3 regions of the Bradyrhizobium sp. WSM471 genome follow, and region 2 is predicted to be linked to each of the others. Evidence: predicted binding sites of a transcription regulator. Region 2 holds the regulator's gene; each other region holds the start of a gene.
The links. The regulator LexA, encoded in region 2, represses DNA repair genes until DNA is damaged. The targets are predictions, from matches to a motif close to TGTTCNNNNTGTGTTCNG.

Region 1: the regulator LexA is predicted to act here: its motif matches at 1,918-1,935, upstream of BRA471DRAFT_RS13780 (putative DNA modification/repair radical SAM protein).
Region 3: the regulator LexA is predicted to act here: its motif matches at 2,007-2,024, upstream of BRA471DRAFT_RS11515 (DUF3072 domain-containing protein).

The regions. Positions count from the first base shown of each region.
Region 1 covers NZ_CM001442.1:3,180,217-3,184,522, forward strand. Annotated here, with positions in the region: gene BRA471DRAFT_RS13775 (UdgX family uracil-DNA binding protein) at 1-601, opposite strand, end outside; gene BRA471DRAFT_RS13780 (putative DNA modification/repair radical SAM protein) at 601-1,836, opposite strand; gene BRA471DRAFT_RS13785 (ImuA family protein) at 2,000-2,788, shown strand; gene BRA471DRAFT_RS13790 (DNA polymerase Y family protein) at 2,685-4,277, shown strand; gene BRA471DRAFT_RS13795 (error-prone DNA polymerase) at 4,274-4,306, shown strand, end outside.
Region 2 covers NZ_CM001442.1:4,664,599-4,668,904, forward strand. Annotated here, with positions in the region: gene BRA471DRAFT_RS20780 (HAD family phosphatase) at 1-211, shown strand, start outside; gene glp (gephyrin-like molybdotransferase Glp) at 802-2,013, shown strand; gene lexA (transcriptional repressor LexA) at 2,190-2,891, shown strand; gene BRA471DRAFT_RS20800 (hypothetical protein) at 3,355-3,789, shown strand; gene BRA471DRAFT_RS20805 (ComEC/Rec2 family competence protein) at 3,928-4,306, opposite strand, start outside.
Region 3 covers NZ_CM001442.1:2,663,352-2,667,657, reverse strand. Annotated here, with positions in the region: gene BRA471DRAFT_RS11535 (hypothetical protein) at 1-138, shown strand, start outside; gene BRA471DRAFT_RS11530 (hypothetical protein) at 234-479, shown strand; gene BRA471DRAFT_RS11525 (type 1 glutamine amidotransferase domain-containing protein) at 549-1,109, opposite strand; gene BRA471DRAFT_RS38305 (hypothetical protein) at 1,183-1,380, opposite strand; gene BRA471DRAFT_RS36790 (hypothetical protein) at 1,514-1,705, opposite strand; gene BRA471DRAFT_RS11520 (hypothetical protein) at 1,724-1,945, opposite strand; gene BRA471DRAFT_RS11515 (DUF3072 domain-containing protein) at 2,061-2,273, shown strand; gene BRA471DRAFT_RS11510 (DUF6496 domain-containing protein) at 2,360-2,674, shown strand; gene BRA471DRAFT_RS11505 (hypothetical protein) at 2,681-3,043, opposite strand; gene BRA471DRAFT_RS11500 (Do family serine endopeptidase) at 3,309-4,306, opposite strand, start outside.

The sequences.
Region 1 (4,306 bases), 1.5 Mb from region 2:
GCCGGTCTTCGCTCGGCGCCTCGCTCTTGCTGACGCCTGATGTGAACGAGAGCGCGTGGCCATCCCAATGCGCGCACAAATCCGGCGTCAGGATCGACCAGGGCATGTCGGCAAAGCGCTTGGCGAAGAACGGCGCGGCGAGCTCGACGATGTGATGCTCCGGCTCGAACCACGCAACGTAGTGTGCTTCACGTTCCCTGCCGATCTCGCGGAAGCGCACGAAGGCATGCATCTTGTGCTCGTCGCGGTAGACCGCCTTTGCCATGGCCATGACTTGCGCGACATCGGCATCGGTCGCGACCTCGGTGAGATCGTGATTGTTCTTCAGCCGAAACAGCAGGCGATAGAGGATCGCGAAACGCTCGGGATCGCGATGCAGGATCGCGGCCTTGGCGAGCTCGACGAATTTTGCAGGCACGTTGAAGGTGCCGTCGCCAGCCGCCGGCAGCGGAGACGGCGAGGGCGTCGCGAACAGCTCCGCTTCGCCACCCTCCACGGCCCAGGTGACATCGGCCGGTTTCACCTGATGAAGCACGAGGCTACGCGCGGCTTTGCGCCAGCCGTCGAAATCGGTTTCGCTCTCGAGGGTGATGTACTGCATCAGAAGCCAAATCCCAGTTGTGTTGCCTTCGGCTTGAATCGTTCGATCAGCCGTGCCTCGTCGAGGCGATGTGGCGCGGGCCGGTGATCGCTGAGGACGATGAACGGCAGCGCTTTACTCCGGGGCACATGCAGCCGCGCGAGATCGGCGATGCGGATCGTGGTCGTGCGGCGCGCCGCGATGATGCGCTCGACCGCCTTGGTGCCGAAGCCCGGCACGCGCAACAATTCCTCGCGGCTGGCGCGGTTGACGTCGAGCGGGAAGCGGTCGCGGTGGCGCAGCGCCCAGGCGAGTTTTGGATCGATGTCGAGCGGCAGCATCGCGCTGTCGTCGACGATCTCCCCGACGTCGAAGCCGTAGAACCGCATCAGCCAATCGGCCTGATAGAGTCGGTGCTCGCGCAGCAAGGGCGGCGCGCGCAGAGGCAGCGCGCGACTGGCATCGGGGATCGGGCTGAACGCGGAATAATAGACGCGCCTCAGCCGATATGAACCGTAGAGATTGGCGCTGGTGTGGAGGATGGTGTGGTCGGAGGCCGCGTCGGCGCCGACGATCATCTGCGTGCTCTGGCCGGCCGGCGCGAAGCGCTGCGGCTTGGCTTTCGTCTTCGCGCTGCGGCTTTCCTCGGCCTCGTCCAGCTTCAGCCGCAGCCGGCCCATGGTGCGGCGGATCGCGCGCACGTCTTTCTCGGGCGCGAATTGCTGCAGGCTCGTCTCCTGTGGCATCTCGATGTTGATGGAGAGACGGTCGGCATATTTGCCGGCCTCGGAGATCAATGCATCGTCGGCCTCGGGGATAGTCTTGAGATGGATGTAGCCGCGGAAGTGATGCTCCTCGCGCAGTTTGCGCGCGACGCTCACCACCTGCTCCATGGTGTAGTCGGGGTTGCGGATGATGCCGGAGGAGAGAAACAGCCCCTCGATGTAATTGCGCCGGTAGAAGTCGAGCGTCAGCTTGACCACTTCGTCGATGGTGAAGCGGGCACGCGGCACATTGGAGGAGGCGCGGTTGACGCAATAGAGGCAATCGTAATTGCAGGCGTTGGTCAGCAGCACTTTGAGCAGCGAGATGCAGCGGCCGTCCGGCGCGTAGGAATGGCAGATGCCCATGCCGGGCGCGGTCGAGCCCATGCCCTTGCCGTCGCTGGAATCCCGCCTCTCGGTGCCGCTGGAGGCGCAGGACGCGTCGTACTTGGCGGCGTCCGCCAGGATTTCCAGCTTGCGTTGCACGTCCATAGTTGGAATCCCTTTGATTCAGCTCATGAATCCCAAGGCCCGCCAATTCGATTGACTCCCGGGGCGTCGTTAGCTTTATATTAGAACATATCATGAACAAATGAGCTAGCCGCTGGTTCTCTTTTTGAGAGCCATCGGCAATCACCCTTGAGGAGCGGCGTATATGAGCGGCGCACGAACAAGCGCGCTTGCAGCCTTGCGCGGCCAGATCGAGCGCATCGAGACGGCGGAGGTCGTGCATCATCGTGACCGTGTCGCGCTCGGCCATAGCGAGGCCGACAGCGCGCTGAAGGGCGGGCTCGCGCGCGCGACAATCCACGAGGTGTTTTGCGAAGGACGCCAGGGCGCGGCCGCGACCGGCTTTGTCACGGGACTTGCGGGGCGCGTGACGGTGCGCAAGCCACTGCTGTGGGTGCGGCAGGATTTTTCAGACATTGAAACCGGGGCGCTGTCGATGAGCGGGCTCGCCGAGATCGGTCTCGATCCGCGCCGCATGGTGATGGTACGCGCTGCCGACGTGGAGAGTGCCCTGCGCACGTCGGCCGATGCGCTCGCCTGCGACGCGCTGGGCGCGGTCGTGCTCGAGCTCTGGGGTGAGACCAGGCAGTTCGATCTCGTGGCGAGCCGCAAGCTGACGCTGGCTGCGCAATCTTCCGGTGTCACCGGTTTGCTGCTGCGGATGGCCGCGCAACCCTTGCCCTCGACCGCCGAGACCAGATGGATGCTTCGCGCGGCGCATTCGCCGCCGGGGCCGGTGTGGAGTGCCTGGGGCGCGCCGCGCTTCGATGCCGAGCTCCTGCGCAATCGTCATGGCCCCTGCGGCCGGTGGATCATGGAATGGAAATGTGATGAGTGCCAGTTCTCTGAATCGTCGGCGTATCCTCAGCCTGTGGCTGCCGCGCCTGCCCATCGACCGGATCCAGCGGTTCTTCGACGGCGTCGGGCTGGGTAGAACCAATGATCCGAGCATTGTCGTCATCAAGGACAGCAACGCGTTGGTGATCCATGCGCTGGACGAGGCCGCCGAGCGCCTCGGTCTGTATATCGGCCAGCCCCTGGCCAATGCCCGGGCGATGTGTCCGGATCTAAAGGTGTTCGACGCCGATGCCATGGCTGATGCGAAGACGATCGGCGACATCGCCGACTGGTGCGACCGCTTCACGCCGCTGGTGGCGCTCGATCCGCCGCACGGGCTGTTTCTCGACATCACCGGCTGCGCGCATCTGTTTGGCGGCGAGGCTGCGCTGTTGCAAACCCTTGTCCGTGCCCTCGATCGCCAGGGCTTTGCCGTCAGCGCGGCGATCGCCGGTACCTCGGTCTGCGCGCGCACGCTGACGCGGCAATCTTCAGGGACCATCGTTGCCGATGGCGGGGAGGCGGCGGCAATCAGCCGGTTTCCGGTGTCCGCGCTCGGCGCGGGCGAGACTATCAGCACCGGCCTGCGCCGCGCCGGCTTGAAGACCATCGGCGATGTCGCCTCGCGCACGCCGAGCGAAATCACGGCGCGGTTTGGTGCACGATTCTCCACACTGCTCGCGCATGCGCTGGGGCAGGGCGATGCGCCGATCAATCCACGAAAGCCGCTGCCCGATTACATCGTGGAGAAACGCTTTGCCGAGCCGATCGCGACCGACACCATGATCGCGATGACGCTGTCGCGCCTGGCGGACACGCTAATTGCGTCGATGGAGAAGCAGGGCAAGGGCGCGCGCCGGCTGGAGGCCACCTTCTTCCGTACCGACGGCGCCGTGCGTGCGATCATGGTCGAGACCGGACGTCCCGTGACGCGGAGCGCGGTCGTCGACCGGCTGTTCCGCGAGCGTCTCGATGCCCTCGCCGATCCGCTCGATCCCGGCTTCGGCTTCGACATGGTGCGGCTGTCGGCAAGCCGCACCGAGATCGTGGTGCAGGAGCAGCGCGATCTCGACGCCCATGTCCACGACAATGACGAGCTTGCCGCGCTGATCGACCGCATCGCCGCGCGCATCGGCGGAAAGCGCGTCGTCGTGCATCTGCCTGAGGATACCCATATCCCTGAATGTGCGGTGCTGGCGGCGCCTGCCCAGCATCATCTCGCCGTGGCCATGCAGGCCGAATGGCCCGCGCGCACCGAGACTGAGCCGCCGCTGCGTCCGTTGCGGCTGTTCGACAAGCCTGAGCCGATCAATGTGCCGTTCGCGACCGTCCCCGACGGGCCGCCGCATCAATTCACCTGGCGTCGCGCGCTGCATGCGGTAGTGCGGGTGGAAGGCCCCGAGCGCATCGCCATGGAATGGTGGCGGCAGGACGGCAAGCAACTGACGCGGGACTATTTCCGCATCGAGGATGCCGAAGGCTTGCGCTTCTGGATCTTTCGCGACGGTCTTTACGAGGGGGAGTGCTTCGACGGCGACGGCAAGCCCGCTCCTCCCGGTTGGTATGTGCACGGTCTCTTCGCATGAACACGCCCACTTATGCCGAGATCGGAATC
Region 2 (4,306 bases):
GCTTTATTTGTCGTCCAGCATCGGCCTGCGCAAACCGGATGCGGAAGCCTTCGACCACGTCGTTGCGGCGATCGGCGTGCCCGCCGGGCGCATCGTGTTCTTCGACGATCTTGCTGAAAACATCGAGGGAGCGCGGGCGCGCGGCTTGACGGCGGTGCATGTGACCTCGCCGCGTGACGTCGGGAACGCGTTGAAGGCATTGGGCATCTGACGACGATCCGTCGGCGCGAAGCCCATGGAAGGTGCGCCCGACGGAACTAATTCGAAAGATTTTGGAACCAATCACTTTGTGCATTTTTATACAGAGTTCCCGGAACAGAATACCGTCTTCAGGAGTCTACAGCCCGTTGGGACTTCTACGAACGGGTGCATCACCGTGTTGGGCAAAAACTACCTCACTAGGCAGGCCTCTCTTCTCCTTGAATTCGCCAGGACAACTTCAGACTCGGACCTTTCCGCCAAGCTCGTGAGCAAGGCCGCCGACCTGAAATCCCAGGCCGATCCGCTGCCAGACAAAGACCAGGGGCCGAAGGCGCCCGACGTAACTCCCGGGCAGGCAGGGAGCTGATCGATGCAGGCCGGGGCGCTCGTCGCTCTCGTCTTGTCATGATTTTCGTCGCTTCCATGACCACTCTCCTGCCGATCTCTCACTTCCCTCGGATCATGCCGCGACACGTTTGATCCGCCTTCCGGAACAATGCGAAGCGGCGGGATGACTGCCCCGTTTTTGCCTCCGCGCCCGCGCTCGGCTAGAAGACTTGCGGAACATTCGCCCGAACGTGCCGAGCAGGAGTTTTCGCCGTGGCCTTGATGCCGGTTTCCGACGCGCTTGCCGCGGTGCTGGCGGGTGCAGAGCCGCTGCCGGAAGACATGATTTCCCTCGACGAGGCCTACCATCGCGTGCTCGCGCGTGACGTCGCCGCGCGACGCACGCAGCCGCCGCAGGCGATGTCCGCGATGGACGGCTACGCGGTGCGCGCGGCCGATGCCGCGACGATCGATTCGGAGCTCACCGTCATCGGCGAAGTCGCGGCGGGCCGGCCGTTCGCGGGGACGGTCGGCGCCGGCGAGGCCGTGCGGATCTTCACCGGCGGCGTCGTTCCCGCTGGCGCGGACGCCGTCGTGATCCAGGAGGACACGGTCGCCGCCAGCGAGCGTATCACGATCAAGGAAGCCGCGGTCGCCGGACGGCACATCCGCCGCGCCGGCGTCGATTTCCGCGAAGGCGACGTGCTCCTGCGCAAGGGAAGCCGTCTCACCGAGCGCGACCTCGCGCTCGCCGCCGGGATGAACCATCCGCACCTTGCCGTTTTCAGGCGACCGAAGGTCGCGATTCTCGCCACTGGCGACGAGCTGGTGATGCCGGGCACCACGCCCGGCCACGGCCAGATCGTCTATTCCAACGGCTACGCCCTGCACGCGCTCGCCCGCAGCGAGGGCGCCGAGACCATCGACCTCGGGATTGCCGCCGACACGCTGGAGGCGACCACCGCCGGCATCCGCCGCGCCCGCGAGAGCGGCGCCGACATCCTGATCACGACCGGCGGCGCATCGGTCGGCGACCACGATCTGGTCCAGCAGGCGCTGCGGGACGAAGGCATCGCGATGGCGTTCTGGAAGATCGCGATGCGGCCAGGCAAGCCGATGATGCACGGACGACTCGGCGCAATGGGTGTGATCGGCCTGCCGGGCAATCCCGTGTCGTCCTACGTGTGCGCTTTCCTGTTCATGGTGCCGCTGATTCGCGCCCTGTCGGGCCGTTCGGTGATTCACCATCGCCGTGAACGCGCCGTGCTCGGCCGCGACGTCGGCGCCAACGACCAGCGCGAGGACTATCTGCGGGCGCATCTGGAGGAGCGTGACGATGGCACACGCGTCGTTCTTCCCGTCAATCATCAGGACTCTTCGCTGCTTGCGAATCTCGCTGCAGCGCAGGTACTTCTCGTGCGCGCACCATTCGCGCCGAAGGCCGAAGCCGGCACGGCTTGCGAAGTGTTGCGGCTCCCCGTCTGAGCGCCCCCGCAACGCGCGTTCCGCGAAGTTCGCCCTGTTCACGGTAAATTAAGCAGTTGCGGAACATGTATCGAACATATAGTGTCCGTTCATGATTTGTTTCGAGCATGTAGCGGCTTATGGCCGAATTCTGCGTCTCGGAATCGGACGACATCAACCGGGGGACTTTGGTCGAGATGTTAACGCGCAAACAATACGAGCTTCTGCGGTTCATCAGTGAACGTCTGAAGGAAAGCGGCGTGCCGCCCTCCTTCGACGAGATGAAGGATGCGCTCGACCTGCGCTCGAAGTCGGGCATCCATCGCCTGATCACGGCGCTCGAGGAACGTGGCTTCATCCGACGCCTGCCCAACCGCGCCCGTGCGATTGAAGTCATCAAGCTGCCGGAGCTCCAGGCGGCCGCCGGCAGCCGCCGCGGCTTCACCCCGAGCGTCATCGAGGGCAATCTCGGCAAGGTGCGTGCGGGCTCCAGCCTGCCCGCGGACGAGGGCGAACGCCCCGTCGCGGTGCCGGTGATGGGCCGCATCGCGGCCGGCACGCCGATCGAGGCATTGCAGACCCGCAGCCATACCATCAGCGTACCGCCTGACATGCTCGGCTCGGGTGAGCATTACGCGCTCGAAGTACGCGGTGATTCCATGGTCGAGGCCGGCATCCTCGACGGCGACATGGCGCTGATCCAGCGCAACGAGAGCGCTGATACCGGCGACATCGTGGTGGCGCTGATCGACGACGAGGAAGCGACGCTGAAGCGCTTCCGCCGTCGCGGCGCCTCGATCGCGCTCGAGCCCGCCAACGCAGCCTATGAGGTCCGCATCCTGCCGCCCAACCGGGTGAAGATTCAGGGCAAGCTGATCGGGCTTTACCGGAAGTACTGATACCGGAAATGCTTCATACCGGAAGTGCTTGGCGCCTCGCGCGCTTCCGATCTGCAGCGCCGGTCAGAGATTGGATCGGATGATCGTCCGCTCCGGCTGGATAGTCGTTCTGGTTCTGCACAGACTATCCGGCCCCTCCTCCGGCGCTGGCTCCTCGCGACGCCGACGAAGCGGTACCGCTTCAAACAGCACCGCTTCGCGGCTCGAGCGTTCGAGGAAACAGCGACCAGCGGTCAAGTTCGACCGTTGCAGCCAAGCCGGCAATATTCGCGCATGCGCCTCCCGAATGCATCGCAAGGGGCTTTGTTCCTATTGAATTCGGGAAAGATAATGTGATCGCGGCCTGCAGAAACCAGCCGCAGATTTGCCCACAACCAAGCAGAGCGTTCGTGCTTCAACTCTGATAGAGGCCTGCGCCTCGATTGAGAGACGCGGGTTGCTATCCCAGCATGAGGAGCACCCGATGTGTGACTACAGCCTGCATGCCGTCGCGTCGCGCCCCGCCGAAGTCGGCGAGACGATCGTCACGACAAGCTTCCGCGGCACCTCGACGCGCGGCTTCGCCTCCGCAGCCGATCCGTCTGTTGCCGTCTGCCTGCTGCCGGGAACGGAGCTCGCCTTCGCCGACGACGTCCGCTACGACAATCGCTGGATCTGGACGCGCACCATCAATTCCCGCGTGGGCAAGTTCGGCAAGATCGATCCGCACGTTCCCGACCGCCATCATGACGCGATCGAATTCCCCGACGGCAAATACGTGCTGGTGACGCAGCTCGTCGAAGGCCAGCGAGCGACCGTGCTGCAACTGCCGGTGACTCAGTCGGTCACCGAGCGCGAGAACAAGGCGCAAATCATCGCCGACAGGCAGCCGACCGTCACGCACCTGCCGATCGGCTGACACAGCCGCCCTCCGGCTACGAGGTCGGAGGTCAGGATTGAATCGCCATCGCCGGCCGTGGCCGGCGAGAAGGTGTGGTTTGCGCCCGGCGAATCCGAGCGGATGCGCCAACCCACTGCATTGCTCCGCACCATCAGATCAATCGTCGGCCTGCAAGTCGGTCTCCGCCGGCGTTGCGTCCTTGATGCGGGGCGCGGTCGCCTTCGGCGCAAGGCTGCCGTCGAAATCACCCTCACCGGCGCCGGCCGGCAACCAGGGGCGGCTCGTGCCTCTCGCCCTTACCGTCTGAACCACAAAACCGTCACCACGCCGCGTCAGCGCCAGCGCGCTCTGGCTGGCGAGTCGCTGCCGATCGACCACCATCGCCGCGCAATCGGGCGGCGTGGGACGTGTCGTCACCACCAGCGCGGCCCGACTGCAATCGTCCGCGAGAGCGTCGACGCGCAGTGCCAGCGCGACCAGCCTCCCGTCGGCCAGTGGCGTCACGCAGCCGGATTCGTCACAGGACACGCCATCG
Region 3 (4,306 bases), 2.0 Mb from region 2:
GGCGTCGCCAATTTGCTGAGTCACGGCGGAAGGCAGGCCGTAGTCGTTTTTGCCCTCACATTGGTGACGACGTTCGCGATCGGCGCGACACTCACCGGCGTCGTATTCATCCTCGCAGAGAACGACCAGCAACCTTGAAGTATTGGTGATTTGCCGGAACTCCCTTGTTCGGACCTCCCGCGACGAATGACGGTTGGCTGCCTGCGTCAATTCAACTCAGGGAGTTCCCGCGCATGAAGACCACCAAGCTCGCGCTTGCGGTGATGTTGGCAACCGGCCTCGCCGCCGCGCCGTTCGCCGTGCAGGCCAAGTCGCACAAGGCAAAACACGGATCCTCGATGTCATCGTCGCAGACTACGGGCGCCAACACCAAGTCCTCCAAGGGGCCTGATCCCTCCGGTCAGGGCGGCTCCGGTCCCGGCTCCGACCAGGGCGGCACCATGACGAACAACAAAGGCGGCATGAGCAACACCAAGTAATCTACGCCGACATGTCGGACAAAAGCCCCGCGAACAACGCGGGGCTTTTCCGTCCGGGAGTCGCTGACTTCACGCTGCGCTGCGTTGAAGGTGCCGGCCTTCCTTCACTTCTTCGATGATTTTGGCGCTGAAGGCTTCGAGATCGCCGGGGTTGCGCGAGGTGATGACGCCCTGGTCAGCAACCACCTGCGAGTCTTCCCATGCCGCGCCGGCATTGATGACATCGGTCTTGATCGATTTGTATGAGGTCATCTTGCGGCCCCTGGCGATGCCTGTCTCAATCAGGAGCCAAGGCGCATGGCAGACTGCCGCAACGACCTTCTTCGCGTTGAAGATGTCCTTGACGAAGCTCAAAGCTTTCGGCTCGACCCGTAGGAGGTCAGGATTAATCTGCCCACCCGGCAGAACGATCGCATCGTAGTCGCTGCTCGATACCTGATCGAGCGTCTTGTCGACCTTCACGGGCCGACCCCAATCCTTCATGTCCCAGCCCTTGATCTCGCCGGGTGCAAGCGAGACCACATGGACCGTCGCGCCTGCCTGTTTCAAGCGGTCGCGCGGCACTTCCAGTTCCGATTGTTCAAAGCCGTGCGTGGCCAAGATCGCGATCGTCTTACCCTGAAGCTCCATGGAACACTCCGTTAATGTGAGAGGAGCCCGGTCAATCGGTCGAGCCGGCTTCCGTTCCGCGCGATTGCCGGCCTCACGCGGATGTGCGGCAGGTTATGTCGGCCACAGGAAGGTTCGCCGAAAAGATCGGTTGAACCGCATTCAATCCATCGAGGTGGCGAATGACGAACGTCCGGTCATTGCTCTCGCGCCGGGCGGCGCCGCTGCTCGGCGCAATCATGCTCATCTGCGGCATCATCATCGCGATCGGAGGCGCGTGGCTGATAGCCATGGGTGGCTCGTTCTAATATCTGCCGGCCGGCCTCGGCCTCTTGATCTCGGGCGTTCTATTGCTGGGCCGGCGCTCCGAAGGTGCCCTGATCTACCTGCCTTGACGTGACGAACTCGCTTAGCTGCGTCGGGCCTCAGGTGACGTTAAGGCGCGCTGCAGGATCTGACTTCACCAGATGATCGAGTCGTGCACGCTTGCGCGCGATCAAGAGCTGGGCGGCGGCGTCGTCGAGCCCCTCGCGTTGCAGCTGCCGGATGGCAGAGCCCAGTTCGAGAATCTCGGCGCGCAGCTTTAGAATCCGGTACGCATCCGGGTCTTCCTCCACCGTGCGCTCCCAAAGCTCTCAGCGGCGCGCGATCACGCGCAGAGGACTACCTGATGTCTTCGCGGAACGAAGGCGCATCCTATCGCGGACATTCGGCAGGACATCGCCGCCACCTGCAGCCTTCCATTCGCCGATCAGCAGATTGATTTTCCGGCGCAGATCCATCTGCGCCAGGGCCTTCTCTGTGCAGTCGCGATCGCGCTCGACGAGTTCGCGGACGGACACCTCAATATCGGCCATTTCCAGCCTCAAGGCGCTGATTTTACGTCGAATTTCATTAATTCTGTTGTCCATGGCTTGTTAGAACAAAATAAGAACATATAGTCAAGTCACGATTTCAGAAGGGAGAAGCGACATGCAGGTTCAAGGTAAATACGACGCCAAGGCCTTCCTCACCGCCAAGACTTTCCTCACCGAGCAGATGACGCGCGCGCAGGGCCTCCGGCTGAAACGGCTGAGCGAAGAGGCGTATCAACCCGCGCAATATGCGCGGGATCTGTCCTCCAGCGAGGCAGCGCGGCGCATTCAGGTGCTGGAAGCCGAGATCGAGCTGGCGGATTCGTTCTAGGCCAGCTCGCGTATCCCCGACGTTGCTTGCGCGCTTCGGAACCATGCCTGTCCCGGATGGTTTTCCCCTGCCAAGGGAGAACATGCATGGCACGCAAGGCAAAGAAGCGCCGCTACTCGCGCAGCTCCGGCAGCGATGTCGAAAGCGAGATGAAGCGCTACAAGAAGGGTACCGCGAAAAGCGGACCGGGCGGTCGAGGCGGACGCGTGAAGAGCCGCAAGCAGGCGATCGCGATCGGCCTGTCGAAAGCGCGCAAGAAGGGCAAGAAGGTCCCGAAGAAAGCCGCGAAGCGGAAGACGTCCAAGAAGACGTCAAAGAAAACGTCCAAGAAGACATCCAGGAAAACCAAGAAGACGTCGAAGAAGACGTCGAAGCGCAAATCCTCCAAACGGTCGCGCTGACCTCCGTCAGATCATGCTGCCGGGCATGAAGCAGCGGATCGAAACGCCGAACGCGGTCTTCACCGGCCACACCATGGTGCGGCCGGCCCGGTTCGGCTCGGTGATCACCGCTTCGTCCGGCACCTCGACCCATTCGCCGTCGAGCCGCACGCGATAATGTCCATTGTGCGAGTCCCAGTCGGGATCGGCGACGGCAAACCCATCCGCATCCGAGCAGCACGGACCGAGATGGCTGCGCAGGCCGTCGAACCACGGCTTGAGGGGTGAGTCCGCGTAGCGGCCATCGTCACGCCCGAGAGCGTTTCCACCCCACAGCACGAATGGCGCCACGAGCAGCGCAGTCCTCAGCGAGAGCTTCAATCGATCCATGTCGGCACCGATCAAATACGAATTGCCGGCCGGCTCAGCGGCGGCAAGTTCGAAGTTCCACGCTTGCAATCGTCGGCAGCGTCATTGCCGCCGAGTCCGTACGAGATTTGCAATGGTGATGAGCGAACACGGCTTTTTCGGACGAACCGGGTCATCCTCCCTGCCGTTAACGAGAATGTTATCGGCGATCTGCGGAAATCCTGAAGGCGAACAGGAAAGGCGGCCCAAAGGCCGCCTTTTGGAGTTGCGCCGATCGACGTTCGCCCTATGCGAGCGGCACCGCCACGAACCGGGTCGCCTGTGCGCTTCTGACCTGCAGCAGCACGCTGCGCTTGCCGGACGATTTCGCCTGCGCCAGCTCCGAACGGACATCGCCGATATTGGCGACGGCCTTGCCGCCCACGTTGAGGATGACGTCGCCGGTCTGGATGCCGCGTTGCGCGGCCGGACCTTGCGGATCGACTTCAGTGACGACGACGCCCTTCTGGCCGGCGCCCTGCACGTCGCCGGCCGGAGCCAGGCTGAGCCCGAGACGCGGCGGCATGCCGGCATCTGGCTGCGACTTGCCCTCGTCGGCTCTGGCCTGCCGCTCGTTCGGCAACTCGCCAAGCGCCAGTGTCACCGTCTTGCTGTCGCCCTTGTGGACGACATCGAGCTTCACGGACGTGCCCGGCGCCAGGGTGGCGATGGTGCGGGCGAGATCGCGGGAATCCTTGATCGCGGTGCCGTTGACGGCGGTGATGACGTCGCCCGCCTCGATGCCCGCCTTCGCCGCCGGGCTGCCGTCCTGCGGATTGTCGACGATCGCGCCGCGCGCCTCCTTGAGGCCGAGGCTGTCGGCGATATCCGACGTCACCGGCTGCACCTGCACGCCGAGCCAGCCGCGCGTGACCGCGCCCTTGTCCTTCAACTGTGCGACGACGAGCTTTGCGGTCGAGGCCGGAATGTCGAAGCCGATGCCGACCGAGCCGCCGGAGGGCGAGAAGATCGCAGTGTTCACACCGATCACGTTGCCGTTCATGTCGAAGGCCGGGCCGCCGGAATTGCCCTTGTTGATCGGCGCGTCGATCTGGATGAAGTCGTCATAGGGGCCGTTGCCGATGTCGCGGCCGCTGGCCGAGACGATGCCGGCGGTCACGGTGCCGCCGAGGCCGAAGGGATTGCCGACGGCGACCACCCAGTCGCCGATGCGCGGCTTCTGGTCGGAGAATTTGACGAACGGAAAATCCTTCTTGCCTTCGACCTTGATCAGCGCGAGATCGG